2 regions of the Thermoanaerobacterium calidifontis genome follow, and region 2 is predicted to be linked to the other one. Evidence: a T-box and tRNA genes for the amino acid it is inferred to sense, from the RefSeq annotation. Region 2 holds a T-box; the other holds one or more tRNA genes.

Region 1 (7,119 bases), 840 kb from region 2:
TTCAGGTGAAGATGTTCTAAATAGGCTTTTAAAAGATGGCTTTAGACATAGCGTTCAAAGTTTAAGAGTGGTGGATGTGATAGAAAATAATGGTTTAGGGCTTAATCTGACGTGGGAAGTGCGGGATGGCATCTTAAACCATTCCACATCCGGCAGTCCTGGGACGTTAGAAGGTAAAATCGTTCAATTGGCAGACAAGATTGCCTATGTGAATCACGACATTGATGATGCAATTCGAGGCAAGGTATTGACAAATGATGATATACCAAGAGATTTAAGGCATATATTAGGAGATACTCACAGCAAGAGGATAAATACAATGGTGAAGGACATAATTGAAAACAGCATGGGAAAAGATAACATCTCCATGAGCCGTGAGATTTATGATGCTACTTACAGCCTTAGAGATTTTTTGTTTAAAAAGGTTTATATAGGTTCGAAGGCGAAAAGCGAAGAGGCAAAAGCAAAAAAAGTTGTTGAACAGCTTTTTTATTATTTTTGCGAAAATGTAGAAGATATGCCTGCAGAATTTATCGAATTAACACATGAATATGGCAAAGAACGGGCAGTTGCCGATTATATAGCAGGAATGACTGATAAATATGCCATAACAAAGTATAAGGAAATTTTTCTTCCATCGCCATGGGAAGATAAAAATTTTTAAAATGTAAAAATTTCAAGAAGGATTTTAGGAATTTGTGTCGAATATATTAATTCCATGAAAATTTTATAATTGTTTTTAAAAAAGAGGATTTTCCTGTTTTTTGTCGAACTATTAATTAAGGTGGTGTTTATGTCTTATTCAAAAGACGTGATCGATAGAGTAATAGAAGAAAATGATATAGTAGATGTTGTTTCAAGCTATGTTTCGCTTAAAAAATCTGGCAGGGACTTTAAGGGATTGTGCCCGTTTCATCATGAGAAAACACCATCTTTCAATGTAAGCCAAGAGAAGCAGCTTTATCATTGTTTTGGTTGCCAAGCCAGCGGAAATGTCATTACCTTTGTAATGAATATTGAAAATGTAGGTTTTAAGGAGGCCGTTGAGTTCTTGGCAGATAGAGCTGGTATAGAGATTGAAGAAGAAAATTTGTCAGGTTTAGAGTATCAGAAAAAAAAGCTGAAAGATGAAATATATGAAGTAAATAGGTTAGCTGCTTTGTTTTACCATAGGTATCTTTATTCAAAATTTGGACAGGCTGCATTAAAATACCTCTACGATAGAGGCATTGACGATATTACGATAAAGAGATTTGGATTGGGGCTTTCTCCGTCAAGTGGACTTGAATTGCTTAAGTATTTAAAGCGCCGCAATTACAATATTGACGTACTTGTAAGGGCTGGTCTTGTTTCAAAAAGCAGCACTGGTTCATATTACGATAGATTTAAAAATCGAGTAATGTTTCCCATAATAGATGAGAAAAACAATGTGATAGGATTTGGCGGTAGAGTCATGGATGATGCAAAGCCAAAGTATTTAAACACCCCTGAGACGGTTGTTTTTAAAAAGGGAAAGACATTGTATGGGATTAATTACGCCAAAAAATCTAAAGAAGATATGTTTATTATCGTTGAAGGATATATGGATGCAATTGCATTGTACCAAAGTGGACTTGACAATGTCGTCGCATCATTGGGTACCGCGCTGACTTTAGAGCAAGGTAGGCTTATAAAAAAGTACAAAAACACTGTCGTCATTTCATACGACGCAGATGAGGCAGGCATTGAGGCCACAATGAGGGGTCTTAACCTTTTAGACGAACTGGACTTGAATGTAAATATATTGACAGTGCCTAATGGCAAGGACCCTGATGAATATGTGAGAAAAGAAGGTTTTGACGCATTTAAAAAGCTTCTTGAAAAGACAGATACATTGATAGAGTATAAGATAAAGAAGTACAAACAAGATTTGGATTTAGGAAAGCCATCAGACAGGATAAAGTACATCAAAAAGGTGTGCAAGGATCTTGCCACAGTTAAAGACGAAGTAAAGAGAGATGTGTATATCTCCATCGTATCAAAAGACGCTGAAATACCTGAAAACACTATTAGAGCAGAAATAGACCAGTTTGTCAAGGGTTTTTTGCAAAATAATAAAAAAATTAGGTATACAGTTGGCAATAATAGGCATAATATTAAATACAGTGAAGCAAAAAAGATACCGTCTCTTAAGTACTTGATTGCACTGCTTTTAATTGACAACAAGCTTTATAGCAGGGTAAAAGGGAAGCTTTCTGTAGATGACATCGAAGATGAACATTTAAAGGCAGTGATGTCGTATATTTTTGAAAGGCTTGAAGATGGTGGACATGTGGATGCAAAAGACCTAAGCTTTATGCTGGACAATGCTGATTTAAAAGACGAATTTAACGATATATTCAACGTTCTGTATAGCGAGAAAGTGGCAAGTGAGAAGATAGTGGATGACTGTGTAAAAGAGATAATAAAAGACGACATACGAAAAAAAATTGCAAGCATTAAACGTGAAATTGACGATTCATATAATGCAGGTGACGTCGAAAAGGAAAGAGAACTTTTGATACAATTACAGAAATATGAAAAGGAGATGCTGAGTTTAAAAAATGGCTGAGAAAAAGGTTGCCCAAAAGGAGGGGACACCCGTGAATAAAGAAAAAGTAAAAAATTCCATAAAAGAGCTTATTGATAAAGGCAAAAAAAATGGCATGCTGACGTACAATGAAATAATGAATTCCCTTGAAGATATTGATATGGATGCAGATCAGATAGAGAAAGTATATGATACATTCGAAAAGTTGGGTATAGAAATCGTGGGGGAAGAACCGCAGCAGGATGAATTAATTCCAGAGGAAGATCTGGATTTGGATCTGTCTATTCCTGAAGGGATAAATATTGACGATCCAGTAAGAATGTACTTAAAGGAAATAGGAAAAATACCTCTTTTATCTCCTGATGAAGAAATAGAGTTGGCAAAGAGGATAGAAAAAGGCGATGAGGAAGCTAAAAAAAGGCTTACGGAAGCAAATTTGAGGCTTGTTGTAAGCATTGCTAAAAGATATGTAGGCAGAGGTATGTTATTTCTCGATTTGATTCAAGAAGGAAATTTAGGCCTTTTAAAAGCTGTAGAAAAGTTTAACTACAGAAAGGGATTTAAGTTTAGCACATACGCTACATGGTGGATAAGACAGGCAATCACAAGGGCTATAGCCGATCAGGCCAGGACGATACGCATTCCTGTCCATATGGTAGAAACTATTAATAAGCTTATAAGGGTTTCAAGGCAACTTTTGCAAGAATTGGGACGTGACCCTCTACCGGAGGAGATCGCTAAAGAGATGGACATGTCAGTTGACAAGGTCAGAGAGATAATGAAGATTGCTCAGGAACCAGTATCGTTAGAGACTCCTATAGGCGAAGAAGAAGATAGCCATCTTGGCGATTTTATACCAGATGAAGATGCTCCAGCGCCTGCTGAAGCGGCGGCATTTACGATGCTTAAAGAGCAGCTTATAGACGTATTGGATACTTTGACGCCGAGGGAAGAAAAGGTGTTGAGGCTAAGATTTGGATTGGATGACGGCAGGGCAAGGACATTGGAGGAAGTAGGCAAAGAATTCAATGTCACAAGAGAGAGAATAAGACAGATAGAGGCAAAGGCATTGAGAAAATTGAGACATCCAAGCCGCAGCAAGAAATTAAAAGATTTTTTGGATTGACACTGCTTGACACCTGTTAAAAATGTAGTATAATAATAAATGTATTCCTCAGTAGCTCAATGGTGGAGCAACCGGCTGTTAACCGGTAGGCTGTAGGTTCGAGCCCTACCTGAGGAGCCATATTTAGGGCCTTTAGCTCAGTTGGTAGAGCGGTCGGCTCATAACCGATTGGTCCGGGGTTCGAGTCCCTGAAGGCCCACCATATAATTGATGAAAGGATAGGCATTTGATTTTACAAATGCTTTTTATTTTATAGTATGAAGCTGTCACAGAGATTAAATTCTATCGTCAAAATGATAAAACTTCATTCTAAAGTTGCTGATATAGGTACAGATCATGGATATATACCAGTTTACCTTTACTTAAATGGCATTTCAGACTACATAATCGCATCAGATGTGAAATCTGCTTCCCTCAATAAAGCAATTGATGTTATTAAAAAGTACAATCTGTCAGAAAATATAATTGTACGGCTTGGCGATGGATTAAGCGTTTTAAGGCCAAATGAAGTTGATACTGCTGTAATAGCCGGCATGGGTGGCATTTTGATTTCAGATATTTTAGAAAAAGACAAAAGCATCGCTTCAACTGTAGAGAGATTTATCTTGCAGCCTATGACGGCATCTGACCATCTTCGCAGGTACATCTATGAGAATGGGTATTTGATTGTTGACGAAGATTTAGTTTTTGAGAAAGGAAAGTTCTTCGAGATAATTGCTGTAGAACATGGCAAGGGAAATGTCCACGACGAAATTTTTTATGAAATAGGCGAAAAGCTCTTTCAAAAACGTCACCCATTGCTTAAAGATTATATATCATATAAGATAGGAAAGCTAAAAAAGATTTTTGATGAAGTATCGAAAAGCAATGAAAGTGATTTACTGAAAGAGGATATTTTAAATAAAATAAAAAAATATGAGGTGTTATTGTATGAGTCTGAAATGCCAGACAATAGCAGGAATGATTGACAAACTTGCACCGCACAAATGTGCTGAAGATTGGGATAATGTTGGACTTCTTGTGGGAAATCCCAGAAAAGATGTGTCGTCTGTCATGGTGGCTTTAGATGCTACAAGAGAAGTTGTATTAGAAGCCATATCAAAAAAAGTCGACATGATTGTAACGCATCACCCTGTAATATTTAAGCCACTTAAGAATTTGCGTGCTGATAATCCGTTAGGCGAAGTTTTGACGATGCTTATAAGAGAAGACATACCTGTGTATTCAGCGCATACCAACTTTGATGCTGCGAAAGGTGGAATGAACGATATTCTTTGCAACATACTGGGAATATACGACGAGGAGATTTTGCAAGTTACATATAAGGAAGGCTATAAGAAAATTGTAGTATATGTTCCGGTTGGATATGAGGAGATAGTAAAGACAGCCATGTGCAATGCAGGTGCAGGCTACATAGGAAATTACAGCGATTGTACGTTTCAAACGATGGGCATAGGAAGCTTTAAACCGTTAGAGGGAACGAATCCTTTTATAGGTGAGATAGGAAAAGTGGAAAATACTCAGGAGGTTAGAATAGAGACTATAGCGCCAGATAAATTGGTAAATAGGGTTATAAGCGCTATGTTAAAAGTTCATCCATACGAAGAGGTAGCTTATGACATATACCCAGTTGATACATTTTACGACGAATATGGAATCGGGAGAGTTGGTTTCATAAAAGACACTACATTAGGCAACCTTGCAAATGATGTAAAAGCAAAACTTGGATTAAAAAACATACGTGTCGTAGGTGATTTAAACAAGACAGTTAGAAAAGTGGCTGTGTGCGGTGGCAGTGGAGGAAGTCTTGTGTCCATTTCAGCTTTTAAAGGTGCCGATGTTTTGATAACAGGCGATGTTGGTTATCATGATGCAGTAGATGCAAGACATCTTGGACTGGCTGTAATAGATGCGGGTCATTTTGGCACAGAAAAGATTTCTGTAAATTTCATCGCTGAATACATAAGAGATGAAGCGCAAAAAATGGATGTAGACTTAAATGTCATTACCAGCGAGGTACAGGCTGATCCGTTTATATTCATGTAATAATTGCCATTTGACAAACTTATTTAATAGTGGTATCATTCTATATCTGGAGAGTAATACTTACGAGTAAGCCAGATGGTCGCGTACATTATGTACGAGGAAAGTCCGAGCTCCACAGGGCAAGGTGCCGGGTAATACCCGGTGGAGGTGACTCCAAGGAAAGTGCAACAGAGATATACCGCCTATCACTAATTCGTCAATAATAATGCTTTTATTAATAGCGGATTGGTGGTGGGTAAGGGTGGAAAGGCGAGGTAAGAGCTCACCAGCATCCAGGCGACTGGAATGCTCTGTAAACCCCACCTGGAGCAAGGTAGAATAGGAGGGAAATACAAGTGGCCCGCTTGACCCTCGGGTAAAACCGCTGGAGGTATCAGGCAACTGATATCGTAGATAGATGACCATCTAAAACAGAACTCGGCTTATAGACTTGCTCGTATTAAAAGGTAAAAACTCAATGTCATGTGGCATTGAGTTTTTTTAAATAATTTTTTTATGAGAGAGGTTGTAATTTTAAATGGCTTATGAGAATCGAAACGTAAAAGTTGTAGTGGGGATGTCTGGAGGAGTAGATTCCTCTGTGTCTGCACTGCTTCTTAAAGAACAGGGATACGATGTGATAGGCATATTTATGAAAAATTGGGATGAAGAAGACGACTCGGGGTACTGTACGGCAGCAGAGGATTATGAAGATGTTGTGAGGGTTTGCGATAAAATAGGTATTCCTTACTATTCGATAAACTTTACAAAAGAATATTGGGACAGAGTTTTTCAGTATTTCTTAAATGAATACAAAAGCGGTAGAACACCCAATCCAGACGTAATGTGCAACAAAGAGATAAAGTTTAAGGCTTTTTTGGAGTTTTCGATGAAAATTGGAGCAGATTATATTGCAACAGGCCACTATGCAAGGATAGAGCATACAGGTGGGCACTATAGGATGCTAAAAGGTGTAGACAAAAACAAAGATCAGACGTATTTTTTATGTGAGCTTGGGCAGAAGCAGTTGTCAAAGACGATGTTTCCAATAGGACACCTTGATAAATCGGAAGTGCGGGAGATAGCACGAAAGGCAGGTCTGAAGACGGCTGATAAAAAAGACAGTACAGGTATTTGCTTTATCGGAGAGAGGAAGTTTAAAGAATTTTTAAACCAGTTTTTGCCTGCGAAGCCGGGAGAAATAAGGGATCTGTCGGGGCGTGTATTGGGACGTCATGATGGGCTTATGTTTTACACATTAGGACAGAGAAGAGGCATCGGCATAGGTGGTGTAGGCACAGGAGAGCCTTGGTTTGTGGTTGACAAGGATGTTGAAAACAATATACTTTATGTTGCACAAGGCGAGAAAAATCCTGCATTGTATTCGTACGGCTTGTTT
Region 2 (11,964 bases):
TATCCAGGAGAACATCGATATCTCCTTCCATAGTCGTTTCCATAGGGCTTACAAAATACTTAACACCTGTTGATTTTATGTAATCAATAACTTTATCTACGACTGGATAGATTTTTTCTTCTTCAACTATAGGCAATACTTGTAAGCTTACATTAACAACACTCATATCTAATTCTCCTTGATTAGATTTATCATCTCTTTAACTATGTTACTGGATACTATTGCTGTTTCCTTGACAAATTGACTAAAATCTTTTGTCGCATTTCCATCGGCATTATCTGAAATGCTTCTTATTATGACAAATGGTATATTGTTAAGATATGAAGTATGTGCAATTGCTGCTCCTTCCATCTCGACTGCTAGTGCATTAAAAAGCTTCCCCAATTTTAAAGCCTCATCTTTTGATGAGATAAATTTATCACCTGAAACGATCCTGCCAATATACGCTTTCCCATCAATATTATCATTAGCAGCCTTATACGCCACATCTATGAGATATCCGTCAGCTTTAAATACGCTTGTCTTCATGCGAGGGATTACTCCTAATTCGTCTCCAAACGCTGTAGTATCAAAATCATGTTCTATCGCATCCGAAGAAATAACTATATCGCCAACATTTATGCCTTTTTTTAATCCTCCAGCAACACCTGTATTTATTATGCAATCAACTTTAAATTCGGATATCAATATCTGTGTTGCAATCGCTGCATTTACTTTTCCTATACCTGATTTTACAACAACTGCGTCTACTCCATTAAGTATACCGCTAAAAAAATCCATATCTGCCCTATTTATCGTAAACTCATTAACGATAGCTTCCTTAAGTAGCTCTACTTCTTCCTCCATAGCGCCAATAAATCCTATCTTTTTCACGCTTATACTCCTTTCATCTTTAATTAAAAAAGGGAGAAATCTCCCTTTAAATATGTGCAGCACACCTACTGCAAATTGTTGGGTGCTCTTTATTTTCGCCAACAGTTTCGCTGTACATCCAGCATCTTTCGCATTTTTCACCAGGTGCATGACTTACTTTTATAGCAATGTCATAATCTTCGCTTCTGTACGCATCATCAGGTATAACCTCATCATTTTCGTGCAGAACAGTTTTTGATACGATAAAGACTGTATTAAAATCTTCTTCAAACTGATTCAAAAATTCGTACAGCTCTTTCGACGCATAAATATCGACTTGAGCTTCCAAAGAATGGCCTATTTCCTTGTTTGATCTGGATATCTCCAATGCCTTAGATACATCTTTTCTTATGTCAAAAAGTTTATTCCAGTTTTCAATTATCTGCTTATTGTCGTAGATATCATTAGGCTCTGGCCAATCAGCCAACTGAACGCTCTCGAAATCATTTTTTGCATCGTGCTGCATATAGCTCCATATTTCGTCTGCTGTAAATGTCAGCACCGGTGCTATGATTCTTACAAAACCATTCAATATAATATATAGAGTAGTTTGAGCTGCTTTCCTTTCTTTTGATGTGGCTGGGAAAGTATATAGCCTGTCTTTCAATATGTCAAGGTACAGATTGCTCATATCTACAATGCAGAAGGTATGAACAAGATGCAAGAACTCATAAAATTTATATTTGTCAAAAGCTTCGGTTACATCCTTCACAAGCTCATTGTATTTGTACAAAGCCCATTTATCTATATCTAACAATTCATCATATGGCAACAAATCTTTATCAGCATCAAAATCGTAAAGGTTGCTTAATAAAAACTTTGCTGTGTTTCTGATTTTTCTGTATGACTCAGTCATCTGCTTTAAAATTTCTTTTGATATCCTCATGTCTGAAGTGAAATCTGCAGAAACAGCCCACAACCTCAATATGTCAGCACCATACTCTTTTACAACATCGGCTGGATCGATTCCATTTCCAAGGGATTTAGACATTTTTCGCCCTTCACCATCTACAACAAAACCATGTGTCAATACATTTTTATACGGAGCGATACCTTTTGTAGCGACAGATGTAAGAAGCGATGACTGGAACCATCCCCTGTGTTGGTCAGAACCTTCCAAGTACAAGTCTGCTGGCCATCTAAGTCCCTCAGTTGTCTCTAAAACCGCTACATGACTAGAACCAGAATCAAACCATACATCCATAATATCCGTTTCTTTTCTAAACTCTGTAGAACCACATTCACACCTTGTGCCTTGTGGCAGTATTTCTTCGGCCGATAGTTCATACCAAGCGTCAGAACCCTTTTCGGCAAACAACTTCTTTACCGCATTTATCGTATCATCGTTTATCAATTCTTTCCCACAATGTTTGCAGTAAAAAATAGGAATTGGAACACCCCATATCCTTTGCCTGGATATGCACCAATCGTGCCTATCTCTAACCATGTTTGTAATCCTATCTTCGCCCCACTCAGGAATCCAATTTACTTCTTTTATCGCATCAAGCGCTTCATTTCTAAAGCCATCTACAGATGCAAACCACTGTTCTGTGGCGCGGAATATAACAGGATTTTTGCATCTCCAGCAATGAGGATACGAGTGCGTGAAAGTCTTTGAAGCCAATAGCGCATTAGCTTTCTCAAGATCCTCTTTTATGACCTTATTTGCATCAGAGTAAAATAGTCCATTGTATTTTCCTGCTTTTTCAGTAAATCGACCTTTATCATCAACAGGATTCAAAACATCAAGTCCATATTTTTGACCAACTACAAAGTCCTCCTCACCATGTCCAGGTGCTGTGTGCACACATCCTGTACCTGCCTCTTGCGTTACATGATCGCCTAATATTATAAGCGATGTCCTGTCAAAAAGAGGATGCTTAGCCTTCATTCCTTCCAGTTCTGAGCCTTTAAAAGTAGCAATTATTTCACGGTTTGAAAGTCCTGTCTCTTTTTCAATGCTGTCAAGCATATCTTTTGCCATTATGTAAATTTCATTTCCGTACTTTGCTAAAGCATAATCAAAATCTGGATTCAAGCAAATTGCAAGATTAGCAGGGATTGTCCAAGTTGTTGTAGTCCATATTACAAAGTACAAATTGCTTAAATCATCAACAATGCCTTTAAATTTACCAAGGTCATCTACAACTCTGAATTTAACGTAGATCGAATCAGATTTTTCATCAGAATACTCTATTTCTGCTTCTGCCAATGCAGTCTCACAATCTGTACACCAATATACAGGCTTAAGTCCTTTATATATATATCCCTTCTTTGCCATCTCTCCAAATACTTCTATCTGCTTTGCCTCGTATTCTGGTTTCAGCGTCAAATATGGATTTTGCCAATCTCCTCTTACACCTAATCTAATAAATTGCGCTTTTTGCTTTTCGATTTGCGAAAAAGCAAAATCACGGCACACCCTTCTAAATTCTACTGGACCTACATCATTTCTCTTTATCCCTAACGTCTTAATCGCCTGCTGTTCTATTGGCAAGCCATGAGTATCCCAACCTGGCACATATGGTGATTCATATCCCCTCATGGTCTTATATTTAACCACCATGTCCTTCAAAACTTTGTTCATGGCAGTGCCAAGGTGTATATTGCCATTTGCGTATGGAGGACCATCATGAAGAATGAACTTTTCTTTGCCCTTGTTTTTATCTAATGATTTGTGGTATATGTCCATGTTCTCCCATTTCTTTAATATTTCTGGCTCTCTCATCGGCAAATTCGCCTTCATTGGAAAATCAGTCTTTGGCAGATTTAATGTTTTGTTGTAATCCATAAACATACCTCCTATTTCAAATTGCGTAATGCAGAAAAAATAAAAACCTCTCATCCAAAGGGACGAGAAGTCGCGGTACCACCCTAATTATTAAGGCTCAATGCCTTAATCACTCATGAGATAACGGGGTTTTCCCGGCTTAGCTTACTAAATTTCAGCCAGCAGCTTCGAGGTGATATATGACAAACTAACTTATTGGCTTTCACCCACCGCCAACTCTCTTAAAAGTTTTGTTTGCATAAATTGTCCTCTTCATCGCTTTTTTTCGCATTTTAAATAATTATACAATATGTAAAAAAAGACGTCAACATCTTACGTTGTAATGGCAGACCTTACTTTTACACCTTCAATGCTGCCAAGCTTGCCAGTTAAAGCACCGATGTCATCCGTCGTACCGTCGACAATCAGCGATATTATTGACACATTTCTTTCCTTATATGGAATACCCATTCTGCCCACTATGATATCGGCATACTCGCTTAAAATGTGATTAACTTTTTCAGACGCCAACTCTCTATTTTGGACTAAGATCCCGATTACAGCAAGTCTATTCCTCATCATTTCTCACATCGTTCTCATCATCAAAAAATTCTCTATCGTCTATAGACAATATAGCTTCAAGCTCTCCTTCAAGGAGTGTTTTGAATTTAGCCTTAAATACATTCAATTTTTTCCTTTGATTTTCAAGCTCTGCTCTAATTCTTACTACTTCTTGATTGGCTTTCTGCATTATTTTTTCTGCTTCTTGCTGTGCTTGCTGTATTATTAAATCAGCTTCTTTCTTGGCATTTAACTTTAAATCTTCAGCCGACTTTTGAGCGACCACCAGCGTATTATTTAGCGTTTTTTCTATATCAGTATAATTCTGCAACTTATCATTTAATATATTTACTCTGTCCTTTAGATCGGAGTTTTCTTTGTACAATAGTTCATAGTCTTCCATAACTTTGTCTAAAAACTCATCAACTTCATTTTCATTGTAGCCTCTAAATGAACGCTTAAACTCCTTATTGTGTATGTCCATAGGTGTTAACATGCCAATCCACTCCTTGTCATCTTATTGTTATTTGTATTTTAAAATATGAACATATACCCTGCCTTTTCTCGATGTACCTAAAATTTCTTGGAGCTTGATCCTTCCATAACCTCTTAAAGACATGATATCACCTTCTTTTACTTCAAATGAAGGCGATATATTTGTCTCCCAATTCACTTCAGTAAGTCCAGCTTTTATCAATTCCGAAGCCTTTGTCCTGGATATTTTAAATCCCGACGCGATTATACTATCAAGCCTTACAGATGCAACAGTTGTTTTAATGTCCTCGTACTCTATTACAGGCTCTATAACCTCATCTAAGTCAATTGAACTAACAATAACCTTCTCTCGACCTATCTTTTTCAAATTCATCAAAACATAATCAGCTATGTCACTATGCACTATTACATCGCAGATTTCTTGTCTTTTAATTATATCACCAATTTTTTCTCTTTTTATACCTAGACCTAACAGTGAACCTAATACATCTCTATGTGACAACTTTGTCAAGTCACCATCTATCCTTATCCCCTTTATTACATCAAAATGTTCACCATCGGAAATCGTAAGATACAACGGATATATACAGGCTATTTTTCTCTCAGCCTCTTTAAATCCACCATCAAATCTACAATCTATATCGTCATATTTGTCAATCAACTTTAGCAGTATCTTCTGATCTCTCATGCTTAGAAAATCTGTAAATCTATCATGCCTATTTTTCTGTACCCAATTTATCATATCATTAAGTCTTGCAATGCTGTATTCCATTCCTTCACCCTTTTATATTAATGAAATTAAGCTTATTAATATTGGTCTTATCACATATTGGATAGCCAACATAGCAAGGATAGGCGAAAAATCTATCATCATATTTCTTCCAATAGATGACTTAAATTGCAACCTCCTAAAAGGATCCAAAATAGGCTCCGTAACGATGATGACAAATCGCGATATGGGGTTTCCCATATTCTCCATTCTCAAAAGAGATAATACCACCCTTATTACAATAAGCCAATTTACAATCTCAAAAAAGTAGTTTAATGTTAAGATCAAAGCATAGTTTGTCGTCAAATCATACCCTCCTCATTACTTTAAATTGAACATTGAATCGACTTCATCTTGTATATCACCAGCAATATCAAAATTGTCCGGCACAATTAAAAATATGCTATTAGCAATTTTCTTAATTTCTCCATTTAACGCAAAAACAGCACCACTTAAAAAGTCTATAAGCCTCTGAGCATCATTTCTTTCCATATTTTGAAGATCAATAATTATAGGCTTTTTATTTTTTATGTTTTCAAGTATTGTCTGCGCCTGTTCAAAACTATCTGGCTTTAAAATAATAACTTTTATCTGCGATTGTGTATGTATATTCACTATTTTTGGCTTTTGGCTAAATGGCAATTCGTTTTCAACTTTTTCAGTGTTCCCTTCGTCTTCCTGCTCATCAAATCCAAAAAAATTCATAAGCTTTTCAATCACTTTTACAGCCATTTATTTTACCTCCATATCATATAATCTTTTCCCAAAAATTCCTGTACCTATACGTATGATGTTGGCACCTTCTTCAATGGCAACAGTGTAGTCATTCGTCATACCCATAGACAAATACTTAAAGTCTAAATTTTTTTGATTTAAAGATTTAGCATTATCAAATAACTGTTTCATTTTTCTAAAATAAGGCCTTACATCTTCAGCATCTACATACGGCGCCACCGTCATCAGACCTTTTATTTTCAAGTTGCTAAAACCTTCAAGCTCCTTTATGAATTCCAACAAGCTTGACGGTTCAATTCCATACTTTGATTCTTCTGAACCTACATTTACCTCAATCAAACAGTCCATAATCCTATTGCATTTTTTGGCTCTTTTATCTATTTCTTCTGCAAGGCGCACACTGTCAAGCGAATGAATCATCTTCACTTTATCTATTATGTATTTTACCTTATTTGTCTGAAGATGACCTATAAAGTGGAACTGAACCTTATCCATCAATGTCGGATATTTGTCCACTAACTCTTGTACTTTATTTTCTCCAATATCCGTAATACCGTATTTTATTGCTTCTTCTATTCTTGAGACATCGACGGTTTTAGTCACTGCCACAATTAATATATCGTCAGGATTTCTATTAACTTTTAATGCATGCTTCTTGACATTTTCTTTTACTTTATCAATATTATAACATATATCCATAATAATCCCTCTTACTTCTTTAAATAGTCTTTACCATATACTAATATTTCGTCATACATTTTTAAATTTCCATCTGGACTTTCTACAACGGCACTTTCTGAATTTTGCACTTTTACGTCGACTTCTTCAAAGACAGGAATACCGTTATTTAATTTATAAACACCATATTTTCCATCAACTTTTACGATAGCCGTATTTGGCACAATAAAACCTTCATAGTTATTTACTGTTATATCGACTTTAACTTTCCTTCTTTTAAAAAAATCATTATAAACATCATTCATCTTTATCACTGCACCAAATAAATTGTCGGATATCGAATATATTTTCATTATGTGTCCGTCTAAAAACTGACTATCGTTGTTATCTATTTCTACTTTTACATTGTTTCCTTCTTTTAATTTTTGGCTCTGACTTTTGTCCAATACAGACAATACATACCAATCGTAATTGTCCATTAATTTTAATATCGGTTCACCTTGCTTTACTTCACCTTTTACCTCTGCTGGCTCTTTTTGTACTGCATTTATATCATTTAATGTGATGTTAAACAATTTGTTTACATTAAACACATCTTCATACCCATCAAAATAATCGCTTACGACTCCAGCTTCAGGCGAATATACCTTGTACAAGCCATTAGAAACAATGCTTTCTAATTGTTTTTTTTGACTATAAAGATCATCTAAATTTCTAATCGACGAAGGACCATTTTTGATTATCTGCTCTTTTTTGCTGGTCAAATCATCTATTTTTTTGCTTAAACTGCTTAAAACGCTCTTGTCTTTTGCCTGCTGATATTCTTTATTTAATTCATCTATCTGAGCGTTTATGTTTTCTATGTCTTTAGCATAGATACCCAAACTTTTATCATCCTTAATGCTCTGAATCTTTTCATCTATAGAATTTAGTTCATTCAATTTCGACTTATCAAAGTTTGGCGATACGACTTCAGCTATTTCCTTGCCTTTTGGCACTCTTGTCCCATTTTTTACTAAAATGTTAACTTCTCCATTAATCGGAGAATTTATGACCATTGCATCAACCACTATGTAACCGTAAGTATCTATTGATTCAGATAAGTTGCCTTGTTTAAGTGGTATTGTCTTATCTTTTCCACTTATAGTATTTACTGCAACTTTTCCTATGTAAAGTATGACTACAATCGCTATGATGATATTCAATATTCTCTTCATAAAACCACCTAAGATAATATTCTATAAAAAATCAATTTTTCCTCCTTTAAATTCACTCTTTTGCACTTATTTTATAAACTTTTTTATTTTATCTCTTTCACAATATCTTCAACTAATTGATGCGTCTTTAAAGAAAGCTTTATTTCATCATCATTTATTTCTTTAGAATTTATAGAACATAAAAAATTATTTACTGCACTTTCAAAACCTCTTATGTATGATACGCTGTCCCAAGAATGATGGCTATAAATAGATGCGGTTTCCCCATCAAACGTCTGCAATTTTTCGAGATTTTCAACTATTGCACTTTTTCCATAACCATGCAACTCCAGCACTTCTTCATCTATGCCGCTATTTCTATACATTACACCAATTGCAACTTTATCACACGAAGTAATTTCAATATCTATATATTTTAAGCTATTATTTTCCTTTATGGCTTTTACACGCGAAATATTTAGGCTTTCAACATCGCCAATTTGATGACACAGTGTATCAACCACATGTATAAAGTCATCGTAAAGGGTGAATTTGATATCACCCCCAACACCGCCGTTTCTATTTTTCTTCATTATGTACAACTCAGGTTTTCCATTTCCAAAATGCTCTGATGCCTTAATATAAAATGGTGCATATCTTCTATTAAAGCCAACAGTTAAAACAAGTGAATTGTTAAGTGCAATATTATAAAGTTTTTCAGTCTTTTTATAATCATCTGTCAAGGGTTTGTCTACATAAACATGGATATTATTTACAAGAAGTTTTTTCACAATCTCATAATGGCTATCAGTAGAAGTATGTACAAAAGCACAATCAGGCTTTAAAGCAATTGCTTCATCTATCGAAGTATATGTGCTAACTTTATAATTCTCCTTATACTTTAAAAGCTTTTTTTCATCTCTACCCACAATGCCAACTATTTCGAGCATATCTAAGTTAAATATGAATGGCAAATATGCCTTTTTGAATATATTGCCCGGTCCTACGATTATAGCTTTCAAATTCTTCATAACCTCACCTCTATAATTCATTTGCTTATTTTAGAAAATTTGTAAACATCGACATCTTTATGCATATTATATAACAAGTCAGGCATATAACCAAGAAAAGTACATGACTTTTAAAAAATGAAGGGCTTGCATTTGGATGAAATTTGTGATAATATTTAATTAATTATTTGTGAGAAAAATTAATAGTTAAAAATGAGACAAGGGCGTTTCATTAATATAGTTTGTGTGTATTAATGGCGTCCTTGTTTTGTTTATATTTTCCATTATTACCAAAAAAATAAATGAAAGGGGATTTTTTATGTCAGAAAATTCTTTGAAAAATATTTTTGGCGCCAATGTATTTAATGACGCAGTGATGAGAGAGCGTCTGCCAAAGCAAACATACAATGCTTTAAGAAAGACAATCGACGAAGGTTTGCCGCTTGACCCAAAAGTTGCCGACGTAGTAGCAAACGCGATGAAAGACTGGGCTATCGAAAAAGGAGCGACGCATTTTACACATTGGTTTCAACCATTGACAGGTATTACTGCAGAAAAACACGAATCTTTTATTTCTCCTACACCAGACGGTAAAGTCATCACAGAATTTTCAGGCAAAGAACTTATAAAAGGTGAGCCTGATGCATCGTCATTCCCTTCAGGTGGATTAAGGGCTACATTCGAAGCAAGAGGCTACACTGCATGGGATTGTACATCTCCTGCATTTGTCAAAGACAATGTCCTATACATCCCAACCGCATTTTGCTCATACACTGGCGAAGCACTAGACTTAAAGACACCTTTATTGCGCTCTATGGAAGCATTATCAAAAGAAGCATTAAGAGTTCTTAAGTTATTTGGAAATAACACTTCAAAAAGAGTCATAACAACTGTTGGTCCAGAGCAAGAGTATTTTTTGATAGACAAAAAATTGTATGAAAAACGCAAAGACTTAATATTAACAGGCAGAACATTATTTGGCGCAAAACCACCAAAAGGCCAAGAAATGGAAGACCATTATTTCGGCACCATCAGGGAAAGAGTTTTCGAATTTATGAAAGAACTTGATGAAGAGCTTTGGAAGTTAGGCATATCAGCTAAAACCGAGCACAACGAAGTCGCACCTGCTCAACATGAATTAGCGCCAATCTTCAATACGACAAACATAGCAACGGATCACAATCAGTTAACAATGGATATAATGAAAAAAGTGGCTTTGAGAAATGATTTAGTATGTTTATTGCACGAAAAACCATTCGCCGGTGTCAACGGATCTGGAAAGCACAACAACTGGTCTATGAGCACAGATGACGGTTTAAATTTATTAGATCCTGGAAAAACTCCACATGAAAATGCACAATTTTTGGTTTTCCTGTGTGCAGTTATCAAGGCAATCGATGAATACGCTGATTTATTAAGAGTATCATGTGCAACACCTGGAAATGACCACAGGCTTGGTGCAAATGAAGCTCCACCGGCAATAATCTCGATTTTCTTAGGCGATCAATTAACAGATATTTTAGAACAAATAGGCGAAACTGGTGGTGCTACAAACTCAAAGCAAGGTGGAGAATTAAAAATCGGCGTGACGACGCTTCCTACGCTTCACAAAGATTCCACCGACAGAAACAGAACATCCCCATTCGCATTTACCGGAAACAAATTCGAGTTTAGAATGGTAGGTTCTTCATCATCAGTAGCAACTGCAAACTACATCTTAAATACGATTGTAGCAGAAGTTTTATCAGAAATTGCAGATAGACTTGAAAAAGCTGATAATTTTGATGAAGAAGTTCAAAAAATATTAAAAGAGATCGTAATAAATCATAAAAGAGTAATCTTCAACGGAAATGGCTATTCAGAAGAATGGGTAAAAGAAGCTGAAAAGAGAGGACTTCCAAATATAGCTTCAACAGTCGATGCTATTCCTGCCCTTTTGAAAGATAAAAATGTGAAGGTCATGGAAAAACATGGCGTATTAAGCAAGGTAGAAATGGAATCTCGCTATGAAATAATGCTTGAAAACTACTCAAAGACTATAAACATAGAAGCGTTGACAATGCTTGATATGGCTAAAAAGCAGATTCTTCCGGCAGTCTTAAAATTCATTAAAAATGTTGCAGACTCTATAAACGCAGTCAAAGAAACTGGTTTAGACGCTTCAGTTGACGCACAAGCCGATTTATTGAAGGAAGTTTCTTCATTGACAGCCGAATTTAAGAAGAGAATCGATAATCTCGAAAGCGCCGTAAATAATGCATCAAATATTGAAGGAGATTCTTTTGCTGTAGCTAAATATTACAGAGATGAAGTATTCGCAAAAATGGGAGAGCTTAGAGAAATAGGCGACAAACTAGAAACATTAGTTGATGCTGATATTTGGCCACTTCCAACATACGCCGATATGCTTTTCTACGTATAATCATATATAAAAAACTATTGGGGGTAACCTCAATAGTTTTTTTAATGTTATCCATATTTAAATTACAGATCAATTAATATAATAAAAAGCCTCGGTTCTCAAGGCTTTTTTTAATGGAGATAAGGGGATTCGAACCCCTGGCCTCTACAATGCCATTGTAGCGCTCTCCCAACTGAGCTATATCCCCGAATATGTATGGTGGAGGTGCGGGGAGTCGAACCCCGGTCCGAAGGTGTCACAGTAAAAGCTTCTCCGAGCGCAGTCACTGTTTTGACATTCCCTCTGCAGCTCTCCCAGTGACAGGATAACTGCTTTGGTAGCTTCATAAAATCCGATTTATCTCAAAGCTTTGATAAATCAGTTCCCCACTAAATCGACGCCCAATCCTTTGATGTGGGAATCAAAGGTTGAACGGC

Evidence for each region. A T-box is a leader RNA that pairs with one kind of tRNA and senses whether it is charged. The one in region 2 lies ahead of ileS (isoleucine--tRNA ligase), so its partner is inferred to be a tRNA-Ile.
Region 1: it has a tRNA-Ile gene. The T-box ahead of ileS (isoleucine--tRNA ligase) is inferred to sense a tRNA for this amino acid. The anticodon was not compared.

What each region holds. Positions count from the first base shown of each region.
Region 1 is NZ_AP042436.1:1,971,436-1,978,554, reverse strand. It holds gene ACZ42G_RS10335 (deoxyguanosinetriphosphate triphosphohydrolase) at 1-664, shown strand, start outside; gene dnaG (DNA primase) at 794-2,590, shown strand; gene rpoD (RNA polymerase sigma factor RpoD) at 2,685-3,695, shown strand; tRNA gene ACZ42G_RS10320 (tRNA-Asn) at 3,741-3,815, shown strand; tRNA gene ACZ42G_RS10315 (tRNA-Ile) at 3,822-3,897, shown strand; gene ACZ42G_RS10310 (tRNA (adenine(22)-N(1))-methyltransferase) at 3,953-4,663, shown strand; gene ACZ42G_RS10305 (Nif3-like dinuclear metal center hexameric protein) at 4,626-5,741, shown strand; RNA gene rnpB (RNase P RNA component class A) at 5,805-6,182, shown strand; gene mnmA (tRNA 2-thiouridine(34) synthase MnmA) at 6,259-7,119, shown strand, end outside.
Region 2 is NZ_AP042436.1:1,132,340-1,144,303, reverse strand. It holds gene ACZ42G_RS05710 (thiamine-binding protein) at 1-166, opposite strand, end outside; gene ACZ42G_RS05705 (5'-methylthioadenosine/adenosylhomocysteine nucleosidase) at 169-873, opposite strand; gene ileS (isoleucine--tRNA ligase) at 920-3,703, opposite strand; T-box leader at 3,759-3,968, opposite strand; gene ACZ42G_RS05695 (TM1266 family iron-only hydrogenase system putative regulator) at 4,016-4,261, opposite strand; gene ACZ42G_RS05690 (DivIVA domain-containing protein) at 4,251-4,739, opposite strand; gene ACZ42G_RS05685 (YlmH family RNA-binding protein) at 4,767-5,510, opposite strand; gene ACZ42G_RS05680 (YggT family protein) at 5,523-5,813, opposite strand; gene ACZ42G_RS05675 (cell division protein SepF) at 5,829-6,239, opposite strand; gene ACZ42G_RS05670 (YggS family pyridoxal phosphate-dependent enzyme) at 6,240-6,941, opposite strand; gene ACZ42G_RS05665 (biotin/lipoyl attachment domain-containing protein) at 6,953-8,137, opposite strand; gene ACZ42G_RS05660 (Gfo/Idh/MocA family protein) at 8,221-9,147, opposite strand; gene ACZ42G_RS05655 (glutamine synthetase III family protein) at 9,446-11,548, shown strand; tRNA gene ACZ42G_RS05650 (tRNA-Ala) at 11,663-11,735, opposite strand; RNA gene ssrA (transfer-messenger RNA) at 11,745-11,964, opposite strand, start outside.